Regions from separate parts of the Peribacillus sp. NPDC046944 genome, predicted to be linked through region 2. Evidence: riboswitches for the same ligand, from Rfam matches in the RefSeq annotation. Region 2 holds a riboswitch; the other holds the start of a gene.
The links. A riboswitch is a leader RNA that binds a small molecule or an ion and turns the genes downstream of it on or off. The one in region 2 is predicted to bind glycine.
Positions count from the first base shown of each region.

Region 1: another riboswitch for glycine. It lies ahead of ACQKIC_RS05385 (amino acid permease); the one in region 2 lies ahead of gcvT (glycine cleavage system aminomethyltransferase GcvT).

Region 1 is NZ_JBNNML010000002.1:483,620-498,809, reverse strand. It holds gene ACQKIC_RS05405 (TetR/AcrR family transcriptional regulator) at 1-539, opposite strand, end outside; gene ACQKIC_RS05400 (hypothetical protein) at 662-1,630, opposite strand; gene ACQKIC_RS05395 (amino acid permease) at 1,837-3,225, opposite strand; gene ACQKIC_RS05390 (GNAT family N-acetyltransferase) at 3,523-4,065, shown strand; glycine riboswitch at 4,289-4,368, shown strand; gene ACQKIC_RS05385 (amino acid permease) at 4,562-5,899, shown strand; gene ACQKIC_RS05380 (DUF3311 domain-containing protein) at 6,109-6,309, shown strand; gene ACQKIC_RS05375 (sodium:solute symporter family protein) at 6,306-7,787, shown strand; gene chbG (chitin disaccharide deacetylase) at 7,865-8,572, opposite strand; gene ACQKIC_RS05365 (6-phospho-beta-glucosidase) at 8,565-9,911, opposite strand; gene ACQKIC_RS05360 (PTS lactose/cellobiose transporter subunit IIA) at 9,908-10,255, opposite strand; gene ACQKIC_RS05355 (PTS sugar transporter subunit IIC) at 10,271-11,626, opposite strand; gene ACQKIC_RS05350 (PTS sugar transporter subunit IIB) at 11,631-11,939, opposite strand; gene ACQKIC_RS05345 (GntR family transcriptional regulator) at 12,201-12,929, shown strand; gene ACQKIC_RS05340 (hypothetical protein) at 12,926-13,048, shown strand; gene ACQKIC_RS05335 (TetR/AcrR family transcriptional regulator) at 13,075-13,611, opposite strand; gene ACQKIC_RS05330 (FMN-dependent NADH-azoreductase) at 13,763-14,401, opposite strand; gene ACQKIC_RS05325 (hypothetical protein) at 14,686-15,190, opposite strand, start outside.
Region 2 is NZ_JBNNML010000003.1:113,885-129,074, reverse strand. It holds gene ACQKIC_RS06240 (MBL fold metallo-hydrolase) at 146-772, shown strand; gene ACQKIC_RS06235 (class I SAM-dependent methyltransferase) at 884-1,981, shown strand; gene ACQKIC_RS06230 (DUF2626 domain-containing protein) at 2,032-2,274, opposite strand; gene ACQKIC_RS06225 (helix-turn-helix transcriptional regulator) at 2,360-3,061, opposite strand; gene ACQKIC_RS06220 (Spx/MgsR family RNA polymerase-binding regulatory protein) at 3,276-3,656, shown strand; gene comGA (competence type IV pilus ATPase ComGA) at 3,757-4,833, shown strand; gene comGB (competence type IV pilus assembly protein ComGB) at 4,793-5,851, shown strand; gene comGC (competence type IV pilus major pilin ComGC) at 5,932-6,240, shown strand; gene comGD (competence type IV pilus minor pilin ComGD) at 6,281-6,685, shown strand; gene ACQKIC_RS06195 (hypothetical protein) at 6,672-7,010, shown strand; gene comGF (competence type IV pilus minor pilin ComGF) at 6,979-7,437, shown strand; gene comGG (competence type IV pilus minor pilin ComGG) at 7,460-7,816, shown strand; gene ACQKIC_RS06180 (YqzE family protein) at 7,887-8,084, shown strand; gene ACQKIC_RS06175 (YqhG family protein) at 8,128-8,925, opposite strand; gene ACQKIC_RS06170 (DEAD/DEAH box helicase) at 8,903-10,591, opposite strand; glycine riboswitch at 10,912-11,006, shown strand; glycine riboswitch at 11,010-11,094, shown strand; gene gcvT (glycine cleavage system aminomethyltransferase GcvT) at 11,192-12,298, shown strand; gene gcvPA (aminomethyl-transferring glycine dehydrogenase subunit GcvPA) at 12,317-13,660, shown strand; gene gcvPB (aminomethyl-transferring glycine dehydrogenase subunit GcvPB) at 13,657-15,114, shown strand.

The DNA of each region.
Region 1 (15,190 bases), on a different contig from region 2:
TGCAACACAGCTAGATTCTTTACTTCCTCATACGTCGTGACATGACGGCAATAATGCGTGACAAAACCATGCAAGGATAAAAAGATGCTGTAAATATGCTGGATGGAAACTTTGTTCTCACATAAAGTGAAAATAATCTGGGCGAATTTTTCATAGGTTTTGTGTGGCCCTTGATTGATGAAGTTCTGTACTTCTTCGTCCTTGATCAAAAACATGATTTCATAATGGCTTTGATGGGTCAGCCCGAATTCAATGAAGCCCAAAAGAATGTTCTCTAGCTTTTCCCCATTTGGGATGGCTTGGTGCATCACATCATCCAGTTTTTGATCGAGCATGGCGAAATGTTCTTCCACTAACGCGTAAAACAACTCCGCTTTATTCTTGAAATGATAGTAAAGAGCGCCATGGCTGTACCCTAGTTCTTTCGCAATCTGCCTCATGGAAACATGCTGATACCCTTTCGCCACAAAGAGATTCCGTGCTGCGTCCATTATCATTTCCCGTGTTAATTCCTGTGTAACGGATTTTCTAGGTGACATGATATCCTCCTTGTTGACCACTGGTTAATTAAAAGTATAATTCATATTTTTACCATTGTCAATAAGTACCAATTAACAAAGGGAGAGCCGATGATTATGCTCTCCCTAAGTTTTCCCACACATCAATTACAACTTGGATAGACCGTGACGATCTTATCAAATAATGGGTTCGATTCGGATGTAATGTCCATTTCGCTAAAAACTTCTTGGTAATGTTCTACCCATTCCACAGAACCGGTAGGTATATGGGTGTCATCTTCAAGAAAATTCACAAGGACCAGCCACGTTGGAATCCCCATTTTCTCATTCAATATATATAAAAAAGCCAAACGATTCGCCAACTGATAATAACGGTTCAGCCAGACTTCCATAGGGGCCCGGGAACCCATCGCCTCCATTGTTTCCTTCATGGTACTCTCTATCAGGAATCTACTGTCCAGATCCCTTGCCCGTATCGATGAAGCCATTTCTTTCAAATGGGCCTTCGCTTCTACTAGCAAAAACCCTTTTTGACCATCTTTCCCTGCCACCGTGGCATATCCATCCCATTGCGGACCCATCCTTGGCCAATATTTCTCCAGCTCGATTCGTCTGCCCCTTCTCACACTTTCAAGCTCCAAAAATTCATTTCTGTATTCTTGGTAACCCGTTTCCCGCAATGGGGACTTCCACTGGATGGTCCGCTCTTTGGCAAGGAAAGTCAGCAAGGAAGGCGAACTCATCAAAATAAGATGGTTCAATTCCCCTTGCCTGTTATTTACGAATTGCTGAATCCAATGTTTACTCCCTTTTTCAGCCTGAACCTTCTCAAGCCTAAGCCTAGTTTGAGTATCCTTTACCAACTGCAATAAAAACTTCTCTAACAGCTCGTCCTCAAGATAAAATAAATCGATATAAGAAAAAGGCTCCTCGGCTTGATATGAATCCCGTTTGAACAAATTTCCTTGCCCAAAGCCCCCATTCTGTTTCGAGTATTCCGATTCTATCCAATCCAACAATTGAAGGAATCTCATATCCGGCTGGCTTTCCCATAATTCCTTAACCAGAGAGTTAATGCTAAAAATCCTCTCCACTTTTCTCAATCGAATCACCTTCTTTTATGTATATTTCTTCTCTTCATCTTATATTCAAGCGCCCAACATTACAATAAATTACATATATCAGTCAATTTCTCATTTTATCGGTCAAGTTGGAAGGTTTATCGGTCAAATGGCCACTTTTATCGGTCAATCCCCTCACTATATCGGTCAAACAAAAAAAGCTATGCACGAAGCATAACTTTTTCCGACACTCTATATTACGCAGATACATCCTCTTTCGCCTTCACGTCTAACGGTACCCGCTTATCCATTTTCAGTAGGTAGTAACAGGCTACAACGATTGCTAGGAAAACGATGCCCACAATCAAGGAAAGTCGCGTACTCGGGTTAAACCACATGCCGACCAATACTAATAGTAAGAATGCAATCGTTGCATAGTTGGTATACGGTGCAAAAGGCATTTTGAATGGATGGTTTTTCATTTCCTCAGCTCGTACCTTCCTGAACCTAAGCTCACTAATAAGAATCACGAACCATGGAATCATCCCCGGCAGTACACTGGCACTGTACACATACAGGAATATTTCCGGTGGAGCCAGGTAGTTCAGGACAACACCAATGGCCAAGCCCAACATGACAGCGATTGTACAATAGGCCGGCACTCCGCTTTTCGATATTTTTGCAAAGATCTTTGGCGCTTGCCCGTTCAGCGCAAGGGTATAAAGCATGCGCCCTGCACTGAAAATCCCACTATTGCATCCTGACATCGCCGCCGTGATCACGACAAAGTTGATGATGCCCGCGGCTGCGGTAATGCCTATTTTGGCAAAGGTCGATACAAACGGGCTTCCAAGTTCATCTAATTGATTCCAAGGAAATACCGTGACGATGACAAAAATCGCGCCGATATAGAAGATTAATATACGCCAAATGATCGTTTGGATTGCTTTAGTAATGGTCCTCTTCGGATCCTTTGCTTCACCTGCAGTGATCCCGATAAGTTCAACGCCTTGATAAGATGCCACAACAAGGGAAAGGGCAAAGAAGAAACCTTTCCATCCCCCTGTAAAGAAACCGCCATTAGCCCATAGATTGGAAAGGCCGATTGCCTCCCCACCATTCCCTATCCCGAAAAAGATAAGACCTAGACCGGCAATGATCATCAAGATGATGGTAACGATCTTGATCAGTGCAAACCAGAATTCGAATTCACCGAAGGATTTGACGGAAATGAGGTTAGCGGCGCCAAGGATGACCATGGCCACCACTCCCGGAATCCAAGCCGGCAGTTCAGGGAACCAAAAGTTCATATATAATCCTACGGCAATGATTTCAGACATGCCGACCAACACCCATAGGAACCAGTTGCTCCAAGCAGTTACAAATCCTGCCAATGGATGGATATAATCACTCGCAAACGTTGCGAATGAGCCCGTAGTAGGCTCCAGGTACAGCATTTCCCCCATCGAACGCATGATAAAAAAGATAAAAAGTCCCGCGATGGCATACGCCAGCATGACAGAGGGGCCGGTCCACTTAATTGTGCTGGCAGATCCCATAAATAACCCAACACCGATCGTACCGCCCAAGGCAATCATCTGAATATGACGTGCCTCTAGCCCTCTAGTTAATTCTTTATTTGACATGATAACTCCCCCAGATGTACAAGCATAAAATGACGATTCTCTAATCCTTATTTAAGATAAGTAATTTAATAGATTTACAATGCTTCCTAAAGAACTCTACCCACAAAAGCATTTCCTTATCTTATAATAATAAATATTCCGTAGAAATACAAATGTACTTTTAGGAAAAACACTTTTGGCCGTCTAGAAGCAATGGATAGGAGGACATGATTGGTAATGGTTCTCTCCCTATACGTGTGAAGAAATCCTATGTACTATTGAAAGTAAGTATCGACGTTAATGAGAGGAGGAAAGACAATGAAATTAATAGGAGAAAGAATCTATCTCCGCTATTTAAAAGAATCGGATGCACCTATCCTTTTAGAAAATACAAAGGATGAGGAGATACGGTATATGACAGGAACAAAATCTATATTCACTTTAGAGCAGCTTCAATGTCATATAAAGAATGTACGTGAAGATCCATCACGCCATGATCTAGCCATTTGCTTAAACGAAAGCGATCGGATGATCGGGGAATTATCCATCTCTGATATGGACGAAGAGGACAAAAAGGCAGGATTTAGAATTTCGATGAATGCCATTGAATTAACGGGCAAAGGGTATGGTACAGAAGCTATCCGACTTGTTTTAGCATTTGTTTTTGAAGAATTATCTTTAAATCGTCTGCAACTGGAAGTATTCAGCCATAATTTACGTGGAATTAGAGCCTATGAAAAAGTTGGCTTTATCAAAGAGGGGATTTTACGAGAGTCTTTATATTTCAACGGAAAATATTCGGACGAGATCATCATGGCCATTCTTAAAAGGGACTATGAAAAAATGTTCTTATCAAACTGATTCGGGGTTCGCATCGTTTTTGGGCATCAAACTGGTCATATAGATTCACCCCCACCACATTTACAATATATCCCTTTGACCCAAAATCAAAATAGTGATAGAATTCCATTATTATTTTAAAAGAATAAATGAGTTGCCAAAAAGAATTTCATCTTTCACAGCGATCATTTATTGACAACCACATACTAAGCAAGCGATGAATGCTATGGATCACACTATAGCAGGAGCAGCTTCTGGAGAGACTGTACACACGTGCAGCGCCGAAGGATTCACAATCTCAGGCAAAAGGACAGAAGAGTAACGAATATTTGTTATTCTTTAACCTTTCGAGATTGGTAGCTTCCAATCTCTTTTTTTATTGTCTTTTTTCAATCATCACTAAAAAAACGAAGTGAAATCGCTACTAAACTGGACAGATTCATTGCCCTGGTGATCGATTGGAATCAACGGACCATGTACTTCACATTCAAGAATTATAACAACGGGGGCGCACAAATTGGCTAAACAAGAATTGAAAAGGGATTTGAAAAATCGACATGTACAACTCATCGCCATAGGAGGAACCATCGGGACCGGGTTATTTTTGGGATCCGGAAAAGCCATACAGTTGGCGGGACCCTCCATTATCTTTTCGTATCTGATTATCGGGATTGCCTTGTTTTTCGTCATGAGGGCTTTAGGGGAATTGTTGTTGTCCAACGCGGGATATTCCTCATTCACCGAATTCGCCACGGAATACATCGGACCGTGGGCTGGTTTCGTGACTGGCTGGACCTACTGGTTCTGTTGGATCATGACGGCCATGGCCGATATCATCGCTGTCGGGGTCTATATGCAATATTGGTTCGACATTCCGCAATGGATCCCTGCACTTGCCTGCTTGGTGATTCTACTAGGATTGAATTTGTTGACCGTGAAGCTATTCGGAGAATTGGAGTTCTGGTTCTCCCTCATTAAAGTCATCACGATCGTCGCCTTGATCGTTGTGGGAATTGTCTTACTCATCATTGGTTTCCAAACCGATACAGGAACCGTTTCCCTCAACAACCTTTGGAGTCATGGGGGCATGTTCCCGAACGGCGCATCCGGCTTTTTGCTTTCCCTACAGCTAGTCGTCTTCTCCTTTGTTGGTGTCGAAATCATTGGGGTGACAGCGGCCGAAACCGCCAATCCGAAAAAAAATATCCCGTCAGCGATCAATAAGATCCCTGTCCGGATATTACTTTTCTATATCGGTGCCATCACCGTCATCCTTTGCGTCAATCCATGGACACAGCTCGATGCCGCAAGCAGCCCATTCGTGGAGGTCTTCGCCTTGATCGGGATTCCGGTTGCTGCAGGGATTATCAATTTCGTCGTGTTGACATCTGCCGCTTCTGCCGGGAATAGTGGATTGTTTTCAACAAGCCGCATGCTTTATACCTTGAGCAACAATAACGAAGCACCTGCTAAACTTAAGAAATTAAATAAACGTGCTGTTCCGAGCAATGCATTGGTTACGTCCACCATCGTCGTCTCCATTGGGGCATTATTAAGTAAAATCATACCGGAGCAAGCTTTCACCATCGTGACAACGATTAGTGCGATCTGCTTCCTATGGGTCTGGAGCATCATCTTGATTTCCCATATCCGGTATACGAAAAAACGGCCGGACTTAAGGGCTACGTCCACTTTCAGGGCTCCCTTAACACCTTTCATCAACTATGTAATCTTAGGGCTGTTTGTCTTCATCTTGATCGTCATGCTGTTTGCTGAGGCGACCAGGCCGTCATTATTGCTGACACCGCTTTGGTTCATTCTTTTAGTTGTCATATATAACTATCGAAAAAAATGAACGAGGAATTTTGGGATACGGAAGTCTACCTTCCTATCCCATTTTCCTGTGATTAAATGAGAGAGTAAAATGAAGCGTGACGAATATTTTTTTCTGCCACACTATTAATTTTTTTATCGAATTAGTGTAAGGTACTAGGTATTACGGAAACATTTTTTTAGAAAAACATCATAATCTGTGAAACATATTTAGAATGGAGGGGTTGCTTCATGAAAGTATTATATATTCTTACACTCGTTCCTTTTATCGGCATATTAGGGTTTCTTCCTTTTGTTAATAAAGTAGAACCTTATGTATTGGGGATGCCTTTTTATATGTTTTGGATGGCGATGTGGGTCGTGCTCACTTCCGTCACTCTAGCCGTCATGTATAAGTTGGATCCTAGGAACCGGGAAGGTGAAGAAGAATGAATATTGCTCTTATCATTATTTTAGCATTTTTACTTTTATCGATTTTTCTTGGGATCCGTTCGACAAAAGGAAAAGACATGAACCTGGAACAATGGACGGTGGGCGGCCGCGGTTTTGGCGCCATATTCGTCTTTCTATTGATGGCAGGGGAAATTTACACAACCTTCTCCTTCCTTGGAGGAAGCGGCTGGGCTTATGGAAAGGGTGCGCCCGCTTTATACGTCCTCATTTATATTACCTTGTCTTATGTTTTATCCTATTGGCTACTTCCGGCCATTTGGAAATACGCAAAAGAAAATCGGCTTATGTCACAATCCGATTTCTTCGTAAGCAAATACAAGAGCCCAACTCTAGGGATTCTTGCTGCCCTTGTCGGCGTGGTATCGATGATTCCGGTCGTCGTCGTACAGCTCAAAGGCTTAGGGATCATTGTTTCCGAAGCATCATATGGCGCCATTTCCATGTCCACCGCTGTGTGGCTTGGAGCTATCAGCCTGACCATTTATGTCATGATTTCAGGCATTCACGGATCAGCCTGGACAGCCGTCATCAAGGACATCATGATGATCGTCATCATCGCATTCCTGGGCATTTATCTTCCAATTCATTACTTTGGTGGTCTTCAACCGATGTTCGAAACCATAAATGCCGCCAAACCAGGTTTCCTGACGCTGCCCGAACAAGGTCTTAGCGTTTCGTGGTTCATCTCGACCGTCATCTTGCTCGTATTTGGTTTTTACATGTGGCCCCAAGTATTCAGTGCCGTCTATACGGCCCGGAGCGGAAAAACATTTCGTAAAAATGCCATCATCAGTCCACTGTATACGCTCATGTTACTATTTGTCTTTTTTGTAGGATTTGCAGCGATTTTGAAAGTGCCGGGACTGGAAGGCGCCGATGCGGACCTTTCCTTATTGCGCCTTGCGATACAGACCTTTGATCCATGGTTTATAGGAGTCATCGGTGCAGCTGGCATGTTGACGGCATTAGTACCAGGATCGATGCTGTTGATGAGCGTCTCTACGCTCCTTGCGAAAAATGTCTATAAGGAACTCCATCCTGGAGCATCAGACCGGCATGTGGTACGTTTGGCCAAGTTACTCGTTCCCGTGATTGCACTCATATCCGTTTACTTCACCTTAAACGGCGGAGAAACGATGTCTGCTTTGATCTTGATGGGATATAGCTTCATTACACAACTATTCCCGTCCCTGTTATTCAGCCTGAAAAAGAAGAACTTTATCAATAAATATGGGGCAATAGCGGGTATCATCTGTGGATTGGCCATCGTTACCTACATCACCATCAGCCAATCGACAATCGGCACCCTGTTCCCATCCTTGCCTCAAGCGGCAAAGGATCTGAATGTCGGAATCATCGCCTTGGCTGTGAACTTTATCGTGATGATGGTTGTCAGCCTCGCATTCAAGAAGCTGGTAGTTGCCGAAGTTAAACCCGTAGTGGTTAAAGAAGTATAAAAAAAAGCAATCGGACCTCAGTGAAAACTGAGATCCGATTGCTTTTTTTGTCTTCATGGGCCTTCCTGAACCGATCATTACCGGAGAATGAATCCTTCCGGCAATGTGGCTTTCATCAAGATGGCCGTTTCCTTGAGCCTTTCTTGATTGTAGGAGGAATGCTGGAGCAAATCATCATCCAGGTAGGCTGGGTGGGTCATGACCTCCACGCTTTTGCCCTCACTAATCCGCTCGTTAAGGGTTTGAAAGTAATCGACGGCCGCCTTTTCCCCATAAAAATCGTCAAGGAATGTATCGGTCACTGTTTCAATGTCCTGAAAATGGGGTCCCGCTTTTCGGACTGGTAGCCCATAATGGGCGGAAAGCTTTTTCACGACCGGCCAAAAGGCCGGGATCGCATGGACATGATGATGACTGTCAAAATGGGTCGGCATCATCCCCAAATCGATGAATTTATCAATCTGGGCAGACCATTCCCTCTCCAACTCTTCCAAGGAAATACTACCCGGGTTCCCATATACCTCATCTTGCTTTTTGAAGTTTCCCTCTCTGTCTACAAGGCTAGGCACATCATGTAGCAGCGGCCGTCCCCATGTCAGGACAAGATGGATGCCCACCTTAAGCGTGCGATGATCTTTTGCAATTCTGATGGCATGATCGGTCGCTTTTGCATTCATCATCATGGTCGCCGAATTGACTATTCCATTTTTGTGGCTATTCAATATGCCGTAATTCACAGCCCGCGAAAACCCGAAATCATCAGCATTGACCAGCACTTCAATCATGAAAACTTCCTTGTAATTCCTTATTCTCGAAGAACTGCGGCAAAAATTCCTTATGCGCCAAGAGCATTTCATCCAGAATCAATTTCCCCACCCGGTCACTTGGAACTAGTGGGTTGATGGTCATCGCAAGCAGGGCCGTATCATAGTTGCCTGTTACGGCAGCCTCGATAGCCACCCTTTCAAAGGACTTAATTTGCTGGACGAGTCCGCGAACGGCTACCGGTAATTCACCTACCGTGATCGGTTTTGGACCATCCTTCGTAATCACACAGCTCACTTCAACGGCTGAATCGTACGGGATTCCTTCAATCGCACCATAATTCATCGTATTGACCGCCTGTATATCACGTTTATCCGTATACATGGAATGGATCAACCGCACCGCGGCGTCACTGTAGTAAGCGCCGCCCCGTTCTTCAAGCTGTGGTGGCTTGATGTCTAGATCGACGTCTTTATATAGTTCAAATAGTTCCGTTTCCAGCTTTTGTACGACCTCAGCCCTTGTTTCCCCATTTTCTGCATCCTTCAGCTCTTGAGCCAGGATATCTCCCGTTTTGTAGTAATAATTGTGATATGGGCAAGGAAATAAATTCAATGCACGAAGGAATTCTGGCTCCCATCCCATCGCATGGATATTCTTCATCGTCACCGCTTTATCCGGGTCTGAAATCATATCGATAATTTCCTCTTTCACGCTCTTTCCATCCACGAATACATCCAACCCGTATACCATATGGTTCAATCCGGCGAAATCAATTCGCACCCGGTCCGGTTCCACCTTCATCAACTCGGCGACACCACGTTCCATCCCGATCGGCACATTGCATAGACCGACGATTTTAGTGATGTTGCTATGACGCAGAACCGCTTCCGTGACCATGCCGGCAGGGTTTGTGAAATTGATCAACCAGGCATTCGGGCAAATCTCTTCCATCTCCCGGGCGATGTCAAGAATGACAGGAATCGTCCGAAATGCTTTGAACAACCCGCCTGGTCCATTCGTTTCCTGACCGATGACCCCATGCTTCAGCGGAATTTTCTCATCAAGTGCCCTGGCAGCCAGCTGCCCGACCCGTAATTGGGTCGTGACATAGTCGGCACCCTCTAGAGCTTTTTTTCGGTCAAGCGTTAAGTGAATATCAATCGGCACTCCCGCTTTTTCCACCATCCGTCTTGCCAGCCCGCCGACGATTTCAAGCTTTTCCTTGCCAGCTTCTATATCAACGAGCCAGATTTCTCTCACAGGAAGCTCCTTGTAATATTTAATGAATCCTTCAATCAGTTCCGGCGTATAACTTGAACCTCCACCTATCGTAACGATTTTCAACCCCTTACTCATTCCGCTGTCCCCTCCTTGATCTTGTTGGCTCCAAGAAACTCTTCTCTCATATCAATCATTTCAACCGCCAAATCCTTCAAAGTCATCGCCGTCATCAAATGATCCTGTGCGTGTATCAGGATAATCGGGATGTCTAATTTCTCGCCACCCGCTTCCGCATGAATCAACTGGGTCTGAAATTTATGCGCCTGCAATAATTCCGTCTCCGCCTCCGCTATCTTCTGCCTGGCTGCTTCGAAATCTTTTTTCTTGGCTTCTTGCAAGGCTTCCATCGCAAAGCTCCTTGCATTTCCACTGTGTAAAACAAGTTGGAAGGATAACTGATATAATTCTTCTTTTTCCATGTTCCCACTTCTTTCTTAAAGACTTACTGATTCTGATTCCGAATCCTTAGTAAGCTCCGTTTTATTTTTCGAATCGATTTTCACTTGGGCATACACGAATGGCAAGTAGATTACGGTTGAAATGACGAGATTGATTCCTGCCAGGACAGCCCCCGAAACATGGCCACCTGTTGCCAAAAATCCTCCGACAATCGGCGGGGTCACCCATGGGATTTTGGCTACAATCGGGAATACCAGACCGCTGCTCACCGCTAAGTACGAAATGACTGTAGTAATGATAGGTCCTAAAACAAATGGAACCAACCAGATTGGATTCAATACGATGGGAAGCCCGAAAAGAATCGGTTCGTTGATTTGGAAAAGTCCCGGGGCCCCACCAAGCCCAATCATCTGTTTATACCGCCTTCTACCGGCTATGATCATCGCAATGATCAAGCCCATCGTTCCGCCTGATCCACCTAGATAAACAAAAGCATCAAGAAATGAGCCGGCCAAGACGCCGTATTGGTCCATATCTGTAATACCTTTTGCATACAGATCAATATTCTTTACGCCTGAACTTTCAAAAAGCGGTGTCGTGATTCCACCAAGGATGTTCGGTCCGTGCAATCCCACCATCCATAAAATATGGACGAAAAAGACAAGAAGGATGGCAAATGGAAGTGAATCCACGGCCCCTTGCATCGGAGATACGATCACTTTACTTAACCAGTCATTCACGATCTGGCCATTCGTCGCGATACGGAAAAGCAAGCCGAACACCCCGATGATGAAAATGGTTGCCATACCTGGGATCAATTTGGCAAACGAGCGCCCTACTGCAGGAGGTACACCCTCCGGCATGTTGATCACCAAGAATTTGAGTTTGGAAAGCCTTACAAAAATCTCCGTCGCAATAAGGGAAACGGCAATTCCCGTAAAGAGAGCGGTTGCATTATAGTAATTGGTACTGATGAAGCCAGCTGCCTCGCCTGATATGACTTTGTTATCAACCGTCAGCGAGACCAATCCCATCTGTGGAAGCAATAAGAAGAAACAGGCCGCCGAAATGAGCATCGCCTCGAATCCATCGTCTCCATAAGATTTAGCAAGTTTATAAGATATACCGAAAACGGCAAAAATGGTCATGAATGCAAAGGTACCGAATGAAATGTCATTGCCAAGCGTCGTCCAGGTAGGACCGAAAATGGCTTCCATCATTCTTCCGTATGGCTTGATGATTTGCCCTAGATTATTCAATAAAACCGCGAACGATCCGATAATTGTAATCGCTATCATTCCAATCAACGTGTCACGAATGGCCAACAGATGTCGGTTATTCCCCAACTTGACTGCAGCCGGCATAATGTACTTATCAATGAAAGTCATCATATCCTTATTCTCCTTTTATCAAAGTAACAGCTTGTTTGAGCACTTCTTCCCCGTTGCACAAACCATAGAACATCGGATTGATTGTATCGACTGGAATGCCTTTTGCTGTGCCTGCTTGCTTCATCTTAGAAAGCAGGAACCTAACCTGTGGCCCTAGTAAAACGACATCTGCCTTATCCATCTCTCTGTCCACCTCAGTAGAAGACACTGCCCATATGTGGCAATCTATGCCTTGTTCCTTCGCACTTTTCTCCATTTTCGTCACTAGTAAACTCGTAGACATTCCCGCAGAACAACATAATAAGATATTCATAGATTTCTCCCCTTTTCATTTCTAAATATTCTGTATTTTTGATGTAAATAGGTGCTTCCTTTTCTTATTTCACCTTTTACGAATGTATCTCCTCCTTTTTGAGTGGAACATTGGTCATTACCTATATATTCCATTGTATAGTCATTTATATCTAATTTCAATACAAATTTTAAATTTGTTACTACAAATAACTTTATAGTTGATTCTTGTTGTAACAAGATATACTCTAGAAGTAGCGAAAAATGTCTAGGAGGAAGCATGTTGAAAACCACGAATAAAGTGACAGCCCTTCATTCTGCCGTAAAGGAATCCATCGTTCAAATGATAAAGAATGGGGATTATCAGCCAAACACTAAATTACCGACCGAAGCAGAATTCTGTAAATCATTCGAAGTGAGCAGGACGACCGTCCGAACAGCCCTCCAACAACTTACCGTGGAAGGGTATGTGTACCGGATTCAAGGTAAGGGAACCTTCGTTTCAGAAAATAAAGTACGCCAAACACTTACCAGCACGGTTGAAAACTTTTCCGATCAGGTGATGATGCAGGGCAAAAACCCCTCCACCAAGGTCTTGGGTTTAACGGTCATTGAAGCAAACGCATCCCTTGCCAAACGATTCGACCTTGATATTGGTGATCCAATCAATAAACTCGTTCGGGTGCGTTATGTAGATTCCGTCCCCCTTCAATACGAAGTCGCCTACCTACCGTGGCATAAAACACCCGGTCTTGATATGAAGGCCTGTGAAACATCCCTTTTCCGACTGCTTAAAAACCAGTTTAATCTCAAAGTCCTGAAGACCATCGAACATCTGGAACTGGCCCTCGCCGACGAGTCCATTGCAGAAAAACTGGAAATTCCCAATGGATCTCCCTGTTTCTCGCTTGAAACCCATACGTACGAGGTAGACCAGAGCGTCATCGAATACTCCAAAACCTACTTCAGGGGAGACCGTTCCCATTTCGTAATTGAAAGGAATTATGAATGATGCAAAAAGAACTGCCCATCATGACATGGACAGTTCTTTTTGTATCAGAAAACATCATAAGAGAAAATCCGGTGAATGATGGCTTGAAGAATCTTTTGATTGCCTCTGTCTTTTCTTAACCCGTTCTATATGGGTGACCTTCACACTAGCCTAAAATCATAGTTGTCAAACGGTTTACCGCCGTATGCAAAGTTTCTTTCCCCTCTACACATGCCATTGCAACACCATAAATGCCCCAACTCCAAAATGTAGCAAGTAAATAATGTTCTTCCTTCACACCATACTCTTTATCTAATAAAGCTTGTAAAGTTTCCGTCAATCGTTGTTTAATTTCATGGTCCATTTTCGATTTAAATTCTTCAAGAGCATGTTGACATTGTAGGGATAAATCTATTTGAGAACTCATAATAGCCTGTAGCGACATAATAATCGTTTGTTCATCGATGACTTCTTGTAATGCTACTTCTTTAAAAATTTCTTTCGTAAGAACTTCTCTTTGAATCTCATCGATTAAATCGTATTTATCCATAAAATGATAGTAAAACGTTGAACGGTTAATCTCTGCTTCTTGTGTAATATCAGCAATGGTAATATCACTAAATTCCTTTTGTTTAATCAGTCTCATAAAACCATTCATGATACTTTGCCTTGTCCGTTGGATTCGTGGATCTTGTTTTTTCATGCGTACCCACCTTCTCAAAACACTATAATTTCTAACATTTGTTGGATTAAATGAATGACCCGATTATAACAGAAAAATTTTCAAAAAAAAAATAAGCAATTCGTGGTCCATTCAAATGGACCACGAATTGCAATATAAAGATTATAAACGATTAGAAGGTTTGGGCTAATTGCTTCGCACGCTCGATGCCTGCTGCTTTAATTTCCTCCGCTTTATTTCGCATTGCATCATGTCCTTCAATAAATAAACCTTCAAATTCAGTAATACCCATGATCGCCATCAATTGTTTTAAATAGCGATTGCCAAGCTCTAAATGTGCTAAAGGATGACCTTCTGAATAAAAATCACCACGGGCTTGAATGTGAAGCACTTTCTTACCTTGAAGTAAGCCTTCAGAACCTTTTTCTGTATATTTAAACGTTTTACCAGGTACAGCTACGGCATCAATGTATGCTTTCAGAACTGCTGGGAATAAGTAATTCCATAACGGCGTTACGAATATCATTTTATCTGCTGAAACAAATTGATCGAGAATTTCGTTTAAGCGACTAACTTTCGCTAATTCCTCAGTTGAAAGAGCGTCCATTGGCTGTCCTGCACGAAGTTTTCCCCAACCACTGAAAACATCTGCGTCCAAATTTGGAATTTCTTCCTTAAATAAATCCACGGTCACGATTTCATCCGTTGGGTTTGTATCTTTATATGTTTCAATAAATGCTTTTCCTGCTGCCATACTAGCCGAACGATTTTCATCATTTGGATTTGCTGTAATGAATAACACCTTAGTCATAATAATTACCTCTAATTCTTTTAAATTTACAACAACTGTTGTGAAACTTAGTATAAAATGATTGATTAACTAAACAAACCATCAATTTTATCAGCTTGTTGCAAATCCAACATTTAGCTGATATTGACCAAAAAGTGAATAATCAAAAAATTATCAATTAGGTGACCTCATATAAAAATACGGATATTAGCCTTTGTATATGTAAAAAGGCATGAGATGTATGGATTTCTCCTGTACTCTCATGCCTCTTATCTTCATATCATACTTTTTTAACACGCAGGAAGTTACTTGGCTTCTTCCTCACCCTCTAAATCATCCGGGTAGACGACTTCGTCAAAGACTTTTTGAGTCGCCGTATCTTTAACCGATATCGTAACTTTATACTCATCCGGGCTTGCTCCATTAAAAACTTGATAGTACATGCCAGTTATCCCTAGTCCCATGGCGGCAAAACCGTCGAAACCATTCTCATATGTTTCTTTATCCACTTCTAAAGTAAACTTTGAAAACGCCTTGTTATGAGAGACCTCTTTAATGGATGGATAATCTTTGCCATTCTTCATCTCTTCCATTGTCTCTTCCGCATTCTTTTCTAAGTCTTTCATCATTTCCTTATGCTTAGACTTCGGCATTTTATACGTTAATGATCCGTCCTCGTTTTTCGTCACTTTACTTACACCATCTTTTTTGGCTTCAGCAATGACGCTATCGATGTCCTCACCTTCAAAGAATGAAGCAGGCAATGTCACTTCTACATTTAGAAGGCCTTTATCGACCTTCAATGCCCCC
Region 2 (15,190 bases):
GATTGCATTTGTTAATATTTTAATATTTTTTCAATTATTTGTCGAGGCCTAAAAGATGACACTTCTATGTCATGGGTAAACTGTATCAACAAAAGAGCCAAATTGGTGTAAGATAAGGGTAATGAAAATATGGGAGTTGTTGAAGATGAAATGGACTCAAATACCTCTAGGACCGTTGCAAACGAATTGTTATATCGTTTCCGACGGACAGAATTGCTTAATTATTGACCCGGGCGAGGAGCCGCAGAAAATAATTCAGTACATACAAACTAAAAAGTTTAAACCGCTGGCCATTTTATTAACCCACGCGCATTTTGATCATATCGGAGCACTGGATGCCATCCGCGATCATTATGAAATTCCTGCGTATATCCATGAAAGGGAGGCCAAATGGCTGCTTGACCCTGCCCTGAATGGTTCACAGAACTGGTTCCCCGATAATCCGATGCGCATGAAGCCGGCTGACCATATCCTTGCCAACGAACAGGAGCTTACTATTGGCGGATTCACTTTTGAAGTGCTTGAAACACCGGGGCACTCGCCGGGCAGCGTCTCCTATTATGCAAAGGAAGAGCGGCTTCTCTTTTCCGGGGACGTCTTGTTTCAGGGAAGTGTAGGAAGAACGGACTTGATAGGTGGCAGTGAATCAGTGCTTTTAAAAAGTATTGATACGAAATTATTGCCCCTTTCTGATGATACAATTGTCTTTCCAGGGCACGGTCCCATTACGACCATTTTAGATGAAAAGAATACGAATCCCTTTCTGAAATAAGAGATGCTACAGGTGCCGGATCAGGTACCTGTTTTTCTTTGAATTATAATTGATTGAATATTTTGACTCGTGTAATTATACTGAAGGTACTCGAAAAAAGGAGGTGGGAATTTGGAAAAGTTCCTGTATGAACTGATAGGAAATAGTCCACATAAAAAAATATCCTATCAGGACTATATGGAAGCTGTTCTTTATTCACCTACTTTAGGCTATTATATGCGTGAAAAAGAGAAGATTGGTATGAACGGTGACTTTTATACATCTGGTAATGTTGGCGATGCATTTGGTAGGACCCTTGCTAGGTGGTTTGTCTTCTTAATGAAGGAAAGGGGGTTGCCGCCTTGTGTCGTTGAAATGGGGGCTGGAAATGGAAAGCTGGCCCATGACATTCTCAAGTATATAAGAGAAGAAGAACCAATGCTGTGGGAGGATTTTACATATATCCTAGTGGATAGCAGTCCTTATCATAGGAAACTGCAACAAATGCGGATACGTCCATGCGAACAGGTCGTTATTGCCACTGATCTCGAAGACTTCCCAATAGTGAAGGGAATCTTGTTTTCTAATGAACTTTTTGATGCATTGCCGGTCCATGTTATCGAAAAGAAAAATGGAGAGCTTGTAGAAATATTCATCACGGTGAAAGAAGATAAATTAGTGGAAATAAAGGAATCCCTTGAAAATCAGGAAATCCACTCCTACCTGGAGGAGCATAATATTGCATTGAAAGAAAATCAGCGTTATGAGGTACCTATAAAGATGGTAGAGGAATTTGAGAGAATCGTTAATCGCCTCCATGCGGGTATCCTCCTTACCTTTGATTATGGCTATACGGAACTGGAATGGGGCGAACCAGCTCATCAGCAAGGTAGCTTAAGAGGTTTTTATCAACATAACATGGTCAATGACATACTCCAACGACCAGGGGAAGCGGATCTGACTACGCATATCCATTTTGATACCCTAATCAAACTTGGGACTAACCGGGGTCTATCCTTGAGAGATCTCCTGGTGCAACGGGACTTTTTACTGAAAGGGGGAATTCTTGAAGGGCTGAGGGATCACGAAGGAACAAACCCATTCTCCGAACATGCTAAGCGTAACCGTGCGATACGAAGCTTAATCATGCCTGGAGGCCAAAGTGAATACTTTAGGGTTTTAGTACAAACAAAGAATATAGACGAAAAGGTGAAATTGTTTCGTGAATGAGACATGATAAAACCCATGGACCAAGAGTCCATGGGTTATGTATTTTGCTCTTAATGTGCAGCGCCTGGGGTCATCATAAATACGCTCCAGTAGGAAAATCCTGCAAAGAAAACGGTAAGATAGGCACCGAAAACGTAAATATACATGCGTTCAGACAACTTCAGGTAACTCAATAGTACAAAAAATCCGGTTTGTGCGAAGAAAAGTAAAGATGTTTGGTACATATCGCCAAGATAAAAGAAAATTGCCATAACCCCTGTCCAAAATCCACAAACTCTAAACATGCGTTCCATCTGAATACCTCCCTGTGTCTAGTCGTGTTCATACTAAATAATTATAAATGAAATTGTAAGGTAATGTAAAGGATGCCTTTTGTTTCTAGGCGAGGATGGATGCCTTATAAGAACATGTTACGCAATTTTCCATCATATTATCCAATTCCACGATGTGGATATTGGTAAACAACGACTCAAACATTCCTTTTAAGAAGGAGTTGTGCATGGTGCAGATAGTGCTAGGGTCAACTTTGGCAACTTCTTTAAAGGGACAGTTATAAATTCTGAAGTGAATTTTATTTTCCGCCTCATCTGCCTGTATTTCAGGAGAGAACCCTGCAATTGATGCTGCATTTTTAAGCATGTTGACTTTTTCATCAAAGGTCAAGTCATCGATGGAGGTTGATTTAAGTTTGATTTGTTGGTGGATCAACTCTTCTCCAAATGTTTTTCCAGTTTCATAGAGCGCCTGTATGCCTGCTTCGCCGAGTGTCATCATAGTCTGGATGGCAATTTTTGAAAGTAACTGATAATCCCTGAAAGGAAAATGAAGTTGAATGACTTTATCCGATAAGTGGTAAATCCTGCTCGGACGGCCACCTTTTCCAGTTTTCCGTGCCTCTGAAGTAAGCATATCAACATCTTCAAGTTTTGATAAATGAAGACGGGCAACATTTGGATGGATTTCAAAGGAGTCTGCAATTTGCTGGACGGAGACTCCTTGATGATTATTCACGATATATTGATAGATATAATATCGGGTTGGATCGGCTAATACGTTGGTAATTCTTAACGTTTGTTCCATTGTGCCCTCCTAAAATTCCAAGTTTAACTAATTATATTATAATACAGGCAAAAAAAATTGGAATGAAAGAAAGAACAAATTTCCCTTATTTAAGAAAAAGTTCACATTTCAATTGGATTTATAGTGCAAATGTATATACAAACATTATACAAATGTTGTACAATTCCATTATGGAAATCAAAAACAATAATTTGTGAACGGAGAGTGATGAAGGATGAATCGATTAACTTTCTATTCTTATCCAAGTTGTACTTCTTGCCGTAAAACAAAGAAGTGGTTGAAAGCCAACCATGTTAGCTTTGATGAGCGTCATTTATTCAAAGATACACCGAATGAAGAAGAATTGAAGAGAATACTTGAATTAACAACCGAAGGAATGGATGAGGTATTGGCAACAAGAAGCGAAGCGTACAAAAAATTAAACGTGAACATTGATGAGATGATGCTTTCCGATGTACTCCATCTATTGACGAATGAGCCTAAATTATTGAGACGTCCGATTCTCATAGACGGTGAAAAGTTAGTGATTGGTCATAATGAAGATGCTTTACGAAATTTGGTTTCCCATAACTCAGAATTGAAAATGAGCATATAAGTCTATTCTCGAATTTTTTTTCGAGAATTTTTTTATTTAGAAGGAATTTGTCTTATAACGTCGAAATTCTACTACAAGAAAATCTGGAGGTGATGAATGATTGATATCAACTGAAAAAACAGCAGAAAAAATCCTTACCAGTGCCATTAGACTCTCGGCATCGGACATCCACGTTTTACCACGCAAGGAAGGCCCACTTATTCAATTTAGAATCGACAACAAGCTCGTACCACAAGAAACCCTATCCTTTTTTGAAACCGAGAGGCTTATTTCCCATCTTAAATTTCTTGCCGCAATGGATATTGGCGAGAAAAGAAGGCCCCAAAGCGGAGCCATTACCGTCAATCTCGCCAATAAAGTGGTTGGACTTCGCCTTTCCACCCTACCCACAGCTCACTCCGAGAGTTTGGTTATCCGTTTAATTCCTCAACAGAATATCCTACCTCTAGAACAGTTATCCTTATTTCCCAATACCGCTCAAAAACTGATAGCGCTTTTGAAACATTCCCATGGGATGATCATTTTCACGGGTCCTACTGGAAGTGGGAAAACGACAACATTATACTCCTTGCTTCATCATGCACAAGAAATGATTAACCGAAATGTCATCACGCTTGAGGATCCTATAGAAAATGAATCTGATAAAGTGTTACAGGTCCAAATTAATGAAAAGGCCGGCATTACGTATTCAGTCGGTTTAAAAGCGGCACTTAGACATGATCCCGATATTATCATGGTCGGGGAAATTAGGGATTCCGAAACGGCAAAGATTGCAGTACGGGCCGCATTGACCGGGCATCTAATCCTCACTACTATGCATACAAGGGATGCTCAAGGAGCCATTTCTAGGCTGCTAGAGTTCGGTGTAAGCTGGCTGGAGATTGAACAGAGTTTAATTGGCGTGACGGCGCAAAGACTGGTGGAGTTGAAATGCCCGCATTGTGAGGGCGAGTGTGCCCCCGATTGTTCCATGACCTACCGAAATAAAAGGGCCAGCGTATATGAGTTGCTGACTGGAAAAAGTCTAGCGGAAGTCTTGAAGGTGACGAAAGAGGAAAAAGGAAAGGGGAAAGCCACCTATCGTCAGCTGAAAGACGAAATTGGGAAAGCGGTAGCGATGGGCTATGTGAATCTCGATGAATTTGAACGGTTGGTTTACGAAGAAACCAAAAAGTAAATGGACGTTGAAAGAACAAGCTGTCTTTATAACGAAGCTGGGCGAATTATTAGCTCATGGTTATCCTTTAGCCGAGGCGATCCACTTCCTGGAATTTCAGGAATCCAAGAAAAAGGCCGGGGATTTCAATCAGGCCATTCAGGATTTAAGGAGTGGGCACCCTTTGCATCAAGTGTTGACGAATCTTACGTTTCATCCAGAGCTTGTAAGTTTTATATTTTATGGCGAACAATATGGCGACCTTGATCGAGCATTGAAGGAAGGAGGGGACTACTGGAAGAAACGGACGGAAGATACAGAAAAAGTGAAAAAACTCATGATCTATCCGATTTTCCTGTTCTTTTTTGTGAGCATTGTATTTTATGTACTGCAAAGTGTCCTTCTCCCCAAGTTTCAGACGATTTTTCAGACGATGAATGTTAAGCAGAATATGATCCTGAATGTGTTGGCTGCATCCTCAGTCATCCTCCCGCTGATCCCCTTCATCCTACTTGGAATGCTCCTTATCTTCTATTTATTCAAACAATTCTGGTTCGACAAACTATGCCCATTAAGACAACGGCGATTATTGATGAAGATTCCGTTGGCAGGACCCTTCATCAAGTTGTATGAAACGTATTTTTTTGCAAGTCAGTTCAGCGGTCTCCTCGCTGGGGGGCTTTCTATTAACCAGAGCATTAAATTATTCTCCGTAAACCAGCAGCAACCGTTTTATCAAAAGCTTTGCTCCATCATTAAAGATGATTTAATGGAGGGCAGGTCGCTAGAAACCATCTTTCAAGAGCAACCGTACTTTGATAAGAACTTGTCGATTATCGCAGCGAATGGACAAAAGTATGGCAGGCTTGATTCTGAGTTACTCCATTACAGCCGTTTTTTATTGGAAAAGATTGAAGAGAGGATGAACGCCATCATGAAAGTCATACAACCTCTTCTTTTTTCTATAATCGGGCTATTGATTATTTCTATTTATATGGCTGTCTTATTGCCGATGTTTTCTCTACTAGATGGAATATAAGGTACAAGAAAAAATGGGAGGTGAATCTGCTCAGAAAATATTGAGTGCATTCTTGTTATTTTCGTAATTAGCAGATTAATATGAAGAAATATTTTAACGAAAAAGGCTTTACGTTAATTGAAATGCTTATTGTATTGCTCGTCATCTCGATTCTGCTGATTATCACCATACCGAACATCACGAAGCATCAATCGACCATCCATTCTAAGGGGTGTGAGGCTTTTGTCAAAATGGTTCAGGCCCAAGTCCAAGCTTATGAGATAGACAATTCCAAGTTGCCTTCCGGTATTAATGATTTGGAAACTCAAGGATACCTTAAACAGAAATCCTGTCCGAATGGGGACAGCATCAGCATTGACAATAAAGGAAAGGTTACAGTCGTTGAGTAGAAAATTCGGGGAGGATAGCCCTTCCTCCGGAGGATTCACCATGTCCGAGACCCTGATTGTCCTTGTGGTATTTATTCTATTAAGCACTCTAGGCCTTAACCTATATCCAAGTTTTTCAAAGGGAATGCAAAATAAAATGTTCCTTAATCAATTGAATGAAGATATTTTTTATGCACAACAGTATGCAATAAGTCACGAAAGCTTGATTTATTTCTATGTGGATAACGATATTTACACGATTTACTCTTATAAGGAAGAAGTGATACTAGAGAGAAAGATACCGCCGGACGTACAGTTCATGAATGGGACATTAGGGGCTTCTTTTTATTTCAATCAATATGGAAATGCTTCAAAAGCCGGTACGATGACCATTGATACTTCAAAAGGGAAATACAAGCTGGTGGTCAATATCGGTAAAGGGAGGTTCAGGATTGAGAAACAGTAAAGGATACGTCTACTTAGAAATGATAGCCTCTTTTTCCATTTGTGTATTCCTAGTGATTTCCATGCTTCCTATTCTTGAAGATTCGATGTCCAATCGTAAGAACGTAGTTTTGAGGGCGGATGCCCATCATTTGCTGTATGAAAGATTGTTGGCATATATGGATGGGGAAATACAGGCTATCCACGAAGAAATTACGTACCAGGAAAAATCGTATGAATTGACCTGGAATGTCCAAAAGGAGTTTCCGGATATGGTTGAAGGATGTGTCCGATATGAAAATGCAAAGGGGAAGTATGAATCGATTTGTGATGTTGCGAAAAAGTGAAGGGTTTACCATGATTGAAATGCTCTTTTCCTTAATGATCCTGCTGACCCTTTCCCTTTTTATCCTCCAGTTTTTCTCAATCATTCAATCCCAGATAGGAACAAAAAATAGAATACATCCTAAAGAGTGGGAGATCTTTACGTTGCAAATGCAACAGGAAGTCAGAAGCTCCAAAAGCCAGGATGTTGTGGGGAATAAATTATATTTACTTTCAGGAGAGGATTTGTCTTTAATCGAGCAATATAATGACAAGCTTAGAAGACGGGTTAACGGGGAGGGCCATGAGGTCATACTCCAGAACATTTCGAATGTGAAGGTTGAAAAGGATGGCAACGTCATCGTGCTCAATATAACGGATAAAGCAGGTCAGACCTTTATACGAAGGTTCCATCCCTTCATTAAAAGTGAGTTGGTGGCTGATGAATAATCAAAAAGGAGTCATATTCCCAATGGTTATGATTATAGCTAGTGTTTTTATCATGTTCACGATACTGATGATTGATCAATTCATTATTGATAAAAAATTTTATAAAGAAGTAGAAGAGACCTTACTTTCCGATCACTTAGTGCATCTGGCCGTTAATGAAGTGACAGCCGAATGGGAGGATGAGGTACCCAAAAGCATTCAGGGGGAAATCGCCTATCCTAATGGTGATGTTCACTATAGGTTAACGAAGCAGGATGTGCGATATGCCTATATCGAATTTTCTTCTATCACCAAAAATAAGCGAGCAGGCCGAATCATCATTCTATATGATAAAAAACTAGGTAGAGTGATAGAATGGATAGAAAAACTGAAGGACTAACATGTCGATTTATGGTGAATACGAATATGGAATACGAATATGGGGCATACTTGGTCATGGGTGATAATGTATGTCTACGAACGCTTATATCAAATATATTACACAGCAAATCGTACAGTATTTCAATTTAACCAAGAGAGAAAGAAAAGAAAAGCGCCGTCATCGGAAAGAGGATAAGGAGCCTAGAGTTTCTCACTGGTTTGGAATTGTCCCTTTCGCCGTGTCCATGTTCATAAAAAAAGTCAAAAAAAGAAAGCAGATGTCTTGAATTCATAGATATCTGCTTTTCTTAATGATTGGTAAAGAAACCATTATGCTAATGATTGGTCGGATAAATAGAATAGCCCGCCATTGATGATGGTAATTTGGATATTTGGCTCATATTGGGCCTGCAATGCCTGTTTCTCAGTAAAATAGCTTTCGCTTTTATCTTCCATATCCTTATAAAAATGTTCCAATAGATTCAAGTCTGTCTGCCACCGTTCCATCGCTTCTTCCGCCCAGGTATGATCATCATTCTCGAAGCTTTTACGAATATATGTATCGAGTCTGGATAGCCCGCTTTTAGGCATGATCAAGGGGGAAAGTGTAAAAGAATAATCCGGTATTTTGGGAGTGACCTTGACCGACAGGAGACGCTCATGAAATCCTTCTATGAATTCACCGGAAATTAAATTAAGTCCTATGGACATGAAGATATCTTTTTTTCTGTCACACTGATAAGAGATTTTTACATTTTGGGTGAGCCAAGGAAAAAGTGGACTTTGGCCCGTCTTTAAGGGAGGCCTATCCTCAAAAAGCCTGATGAAACCTGCCAGCCTCTTGGTCGACTGGATAATTTGGTGGAGCCGTGGCGAACCAAAATGAATGATTTCCCCTTTCAAATCAGGCGGTGCCAGTTCGGGATGGGTGATGAACGTAAGCATGCCAGGATTCGGTATCCCACCGGTTTTTTCGAGATAGTGCCAATAAAAAGGTCTGTTCATGAGTTCCTTATCCATTTCGATCGTTAACTGAACAGTGAGATATGAAGAGGTATTTTCCAACACCTCACATGCGTTGGATTGAAAGTAGGTTATTAAAAAATCATGAATTTCCTGTTGCTGCATGGATTTCACCATCCTTCATAGCTTGTGCGAACTGAATCATGGAAGACAAATTATCCATTTTAATTTTCATTTCTCCTTCTGATTTGGACTCTCCGACAACATCAATTAAATATTCCTCGATATTGTTAAAATCCAACTTCGTTAAAATATCATCCAATTCTCCAATTACCTTTTCAAATAAGTGGATTTTTTCATAAAGCAATTTCAAAATATGCTCTTCGACTGTATTTTTAGTGGCAAAGTTATAAATCATGACGTCTTCTTCTTGACCAAGTCGATGAATCCGTCCAATCCTTTGTTCCAACCTCATTGGATTCCAAGGCAAATCAAAATTGATCAAGTGATGGCAAAATTGTAGGTTGATTCCTTCTCCTCCGGCTTCGGTGGCAATCAATACCTGGATTTTCTTCTGGAATAGTTCCTTCATCCAATCTTTTTTACCACGCTTAAACCCTCCGCGGAATGGAACGGATGAAATGCCATGCTGTTGCAGGTACCATTGTAGATAAAGCTGTGTAGCGCGATATTCGGTGAAAATAATGACCTTGTCATCAATTTTCTTAATAAGTTCCAAAGCCTTCTCTGCCTTTGAATTTTGTTCGGTGAGGTTTACTTTCTCAAACAGATCATCTAATCTTGCTTCAAAGTCAGCCGATGGTTCTTTGTATTTTTCCTTCATATTCTTCAATGTATAGTAGACTGCTTCTCGGCTGCTGCATGCTTCCCTTTGAAGGGTGAGTGAAGAAAAAGCACTTCCTTTTGTTCCGTCTGATATTGGTTTAAACTTCGTTACGGCATCATACAAGGCTTGTTCAGTTGGTGAAAATTCAATAATGATTGTCTCTACACGCCGTTTCGTCCATTCAATTCCAGTATCGGCACGTCGGTTTCTTATCATGACCGTATTGACAAGCTCCTTTAAGTGCTCATCTTCTAGAATGTTCCGGCCTTTCCCTTTGTATTTTTCGGAAAAGAGTGCGGCATTTCCTAGGTGCCCAGGCTTTAATAATGAAACGAGATTAAAGATTTCCTCGATTTTATTCTGAATGGGTGTAGCAGTCAGCAACAAACAGAATTTCTTTTTAAGATTTTGGACAAATTCATAATTTTTCGTTTTATTATTTTTAAGTTTATGAGCTTCATCAATAATGATAAAGTCATATTCTTGATTGAAAATGATATCCCGATGGGGGGCTCGCTTAGCCGTATCGATGGAGGATATGACGATATCGCATGATTCCCATACATAACTCTTCCTTTGAACGACTGCAGGAATATGAAACTTCGTATTCAGTTCGAAAGCCCATTGGGTGACAAGTGATGCGGGTACAAGGATCAAAACCTTTTTAACCAGTCCCCGAATCATATATTCTTTTAAAATCAATCCCGCTTCGATAGTCTTACCAAGACCGACCTCATCAGCCAATATGGCTTTGCCATTCATCTGTTCAACCACCTGACGTGCAGCCTCTAATTGATGGGGAAGGGGAGTCAGTTGTTGAAGGTGCTTAGGCGCTTGCAAGCCTTCGAAATCAGGAATAATTAGGTTCTCTTCCATTTGGATGGCCAGTTTATAAAGATCCCAATTTCCCCATGGACCGTCGTTTTCCATCTTTTGCAGAAATTCATCATTCCAATCAGAACTGAAGGATATATTGATTTTCATTGATTCTTGCTCCTTCTTAAAACATAATTTTCTTAGTTTCTTTAGACCATGAACTTTTTTATAGGTTAATAAAATCTTTCTCCACGAAAGTTATTGCAGAGTAAAGTATCTTAGGGTAGGATGTAAATATATTTAGAAAATTGCAATAGTAATGAAGTTAGAAGGAAAATATTCTTCTTGGATAATAATTTTAGTTATTATAGTATTAGCATTTGGATAGTGCTTTATCCAAAGATCAACAATGAGCAGATTGGTACCCATTTCACGCAAATGGATGACCATCAGGTGGGGAATTTTCAGTCTTTTCCATCAATATGCGGGTGAGGATAAGGGGAGAGACTACCATCTACATATGTAGCGCCGAAGGAGCAAACTTAGCAGTGAATCTCTCAGGCAAATGAACTCTTATCGGACGCGACTCTGGAGAGCGCCAATTATTTAATGACGGCCACCAAAGGGGAAAACCTATAATAATAGGTAAACTTTCAGGTTTCAGGACAGAGAAAAAGCCATTTTGGCTTTCTCTGTCCTTTTTTGTGTCTTTTTTTAAGGAATATCAGGTGAAAGAGAACAAGCAAAAAAATTGAAGGAGGTCATTTTTTGAGCAATTTAAAAAGAACGCCATTATTCGAGGTTTACAGTGAGCACGGTGGAAAAACGATCGATTTTGGTGGGTGGGAACTGCCTGTGCAGTTTACCGGCATAAAAGATGAACACGAAGCTGTGCGTACAAGAGGTGGCTTATTTGATGTGTCGCATATGGGAGAGATTGAGGTAAAAGGTTTCGGGAGCCTTTCTTTTTTACAAAAGATGCTGACGAATGACGTAGCCAAGCTGAAACAGGGCGGAGCGCTATACACAGCCATGTGTTATGAAAATGGGGGGACCGTGGACGATCTTATCGTTTACCAAAAAGCGGAAGAGGATTATCTGCTTGTGGTCAATGCAGCCAACATCGAGAAAGACTTCAATTGGCTTCAAGCGAATGGTATGGAAGGTGTCAGCATCAATAATGTTTCAAACGATTATGCGCAACTTGCTCTGCAGGGTCCTCGAGCGGAGAAAGTATTGCAGAAGATTACCGACCAAACCGATTTAAGCACGATTGGCTTCTTTAAATTTAAAGAAGACGTCCACATTCATAATATATCCACGATGGTTTCACGTACAGGGTATACGGGGGAAGATGGTTTCGAGATATATTGCCGAAGTGAGGATGGTCCAGCTCTCTGGAGAAAAATTTTGGAAGCTGGTAAAGATGATGGGATACAACCGATTGGACTGGGGGCCCGTGATACCCTTCGGTTCGAAGCAAAACTACCGCTTTATGGTCAAGAGCTTTCGCCGGATATCACCCCAATCGAAGCGGGGATTGGTTTTGCGGTTAAACCGGATAAGGCGTCAGACTTTTTTGGGAAAGCCGTGCTTGCCGAACAAAAGGAAAAAGGGGCACCACGTAAGCTTGTTGGCATCGAAATGATTGACAGAGGCATACCTCGGCATGGCTATAAAGTATATAACGGGGAGAAACTCATTGGCGAAGTGACGACAGGGACTCAGTCACCAACATTGAATAAAAATGTAGGATTGGTCCTTATCGATAAGAATCACTCAAGTCTATCCACGGAAGTAGAAGTGGAAATCCGTTCTAAGAGACTGAAAGCCATTGTTATCCAAACACCTTTTTATAAAAATACACGAAAATAGAAGGGAATGGTCCATAAGATGAAACATCGTTACTTACCGATGACAGAGCAGGATAAAAAAGAAATGTTGGAAGTTATAGGGGTCACATCCGTCGATGATCTCTTCAGCGATATACCAGAAAATGTCCGATTTCAAGGTGAATATGACATAAAACCAGCAAAATCAGAGCCAGCTTTAATGAAGGAACTATCAAAACTGGCTTCCAAAAATGCGGATTTGAAAAACTATGCATCTTTCCTTGGGGCTGGTGTGTATGATCATTATTCACCTGTCATCGTCGATCACGTCCTATCCCGTTCGGAGTTTTATACAGCCTACACTCCCTATCAACCGGAAATTTCTCAAGGAGAGCTTCAGGCCATCTTTGAATATCAAACGATGATATGTGAATTGACGAGTATGGAGGTGGCGAATTCCTCGATGTATGACGGTGGAACAGCCTTAGCCGAAGCGGCCATGCTTGCTGCCGGACAAACGCGCCGGAAAAAGATTCTATTATCATCTACTGTCCATCCTGAATCAAGGGAAGTGGTGAAAACCTACGCAAAGGGTCAACGGGTGGAGGTCATCGAGATTCCTCATAAAGACGGAGTCACAGATATTGCTGCTTTAAAAGACCTGGCTTCGGATGATATTGCAGGCGTCATCGTACAGTACCCCAACTTCTTTGGACGCATCGAGCCGTTGAAGGAAATGGAAGCAATCATACATAACGTGAAATCGATGTTTATCGTATCGAGTAATCCGCTTGCACTTGGTGCATTGACTCCGCCGGGAAAACTCGGTGCCGATATCGTGACGGGTGATGCTCAGCCATTCGGCATTCCAGCCGCATTCGGCGGACCTCATTGCGGATATTTCGCGGTCACGAAAAAACTGCTACGGAAAGTGCCGGGCCGTTTAGTCGGTCAGACAGTGGATGAGGATGGAAAACGGGGCTTCGTACTGACGCTCCAAGCACGTGAGCAACATATACGCCGTGACAAAGCTACATCCAATATTTGTTCCAATCAGGCATTGAACGCATTGGCAGCCTCTGTAGCCATGACTGCTCTAGGGAAAAAAGGCGTCAGAGAAATGGCCGTCCAGAATATTCAAAAAGCCCATTACGCAAAAAAGACGCTCCAAGCACAAGGAATTGAAGTGGTCTTTGAAGGACCTTCGTTTAATGAATTTGTCATTAAGTTGCCTCTTCCCTACAAAGATATCAATAAGAGGCTCTTTGAAAAAGAAATGATTGGTGGTTTTGACCTGGGCTCCGTTTATCCCGAGTTGAAAAATCATATGCTAGTGGCTGTAACGGAACTAAGAACAAAAGAAGAAATCGATGCATTTGCGCAGGAACTGGGGGATCAACTATGAATAATCAAGATCAATCACTCATTTTTGAAATCAGTACAGCCGGTCGAATCGGGTATAGCCTTCCTGAAATGGATGTAGCGGATACTCCACTAGAAGAAATCCTGCCTGTGGAATATATACGTACGGAGGAAGCCGAGCTTCCGGAAGTTTCCGAGCTTGATATCATGCGTCATTATACGGCTTTATCCAAACGGAACCATGGAGTGGACTCTGGGTTTTATCCACTCGGCTCCTGTACGATGAAATATAATCCGAAAATTAATGAAAATGTCGCCAGGTACAATGGTTTTGCCCATATCCATCCATACCAGGACCCAGAAACCGTCCAAGGTGCCCTAGAGTTGTTATTTGACCTTCAGGAACATTTGACGGAAATTACAGGAATGGATCAAGTGACCTTGCAGCCTGCTGCTGGGGCGCATGGTGAATGGACTGGGCTCATGATGATCAGGGCTTTCCATGAAGCGAATGGAGATGTAAACCGTACGAAAGTCATCGTCCCCGATTCGGCCCATGGAACGAACCCGGCTTCGGCAACAGTTGCCGGACTAGAGACGATTACGGTGAAATCCAATGAATTCGGGCTCGTGGACCTTGAAGACTTGAAGCGAGTGGTAGGACCAGATACAGCAGCATTAATGCTTACAAATCCAAATACATTAGGCTTATTCGAAGAGAACATCCTGGAGATGGCACAACTTGTCCATGATGCCGGTGGAAAGCTATATTATGACGGGGCTAACCTGAATGCTGTTCTTTCCAAAGTGCGTCCAGGAGATATGGGTTTTGACGTTGTTCATTTAAATCTCCATAAAACATTCACTGGACCCCATGGCGGAGGAGGACCTGGTTCAGGTCCGGTTGGGGTGAAGTCGGATTTAATTCCCTATTTGCCTAAACCGATCGTGACAAAAGAGGGCGATCAGTTTGTCCTTGATTATGACCGTCCACAATCCATTGGAAGGGTCAAACCCTATTATGGGAACTTCGGCATCAATGTAAGGGCTTATACGTACATAAGGTCAATGGGACCGGATGGACTTAAGGCCGTTACGGAGAATGCCGTCATCAATGCAAATTATATGATGCGACGTTTGGAACCATTTTTCGATTTGCCATATAATCGCCATTGTAAGCATGAATTTGTATTGAGTGGTCGGAGGCAAAAGCAGTTGGGAGTCCGTACATTAGATATTGCGAAAAGACTACTTGATTTTGGGTATCATCCACCTACCATATATTTTCCGTTAAATGTAGAAGAAGGAATGATGATCGAACCGACGGAAACGGAGTCAAAAGAAACACTGGACGCTTTCATAGATGCAATGATACAAATAGCCAAGGAAGCCGAAGAAACCCCTGAAATCGTTCAGGAGGCACCCCATACCACGGTTATTAAACGCCTGGATGAAACATTGGCCGCTAGAAAACCAATTCTTCGTTATCAAGCATGATGCTGAAAAAACCCCTGCCAGATGGCGGGGGGTTTTTTAGTTGGTGAAATTCATATGTATCTCGGGAAATAACATG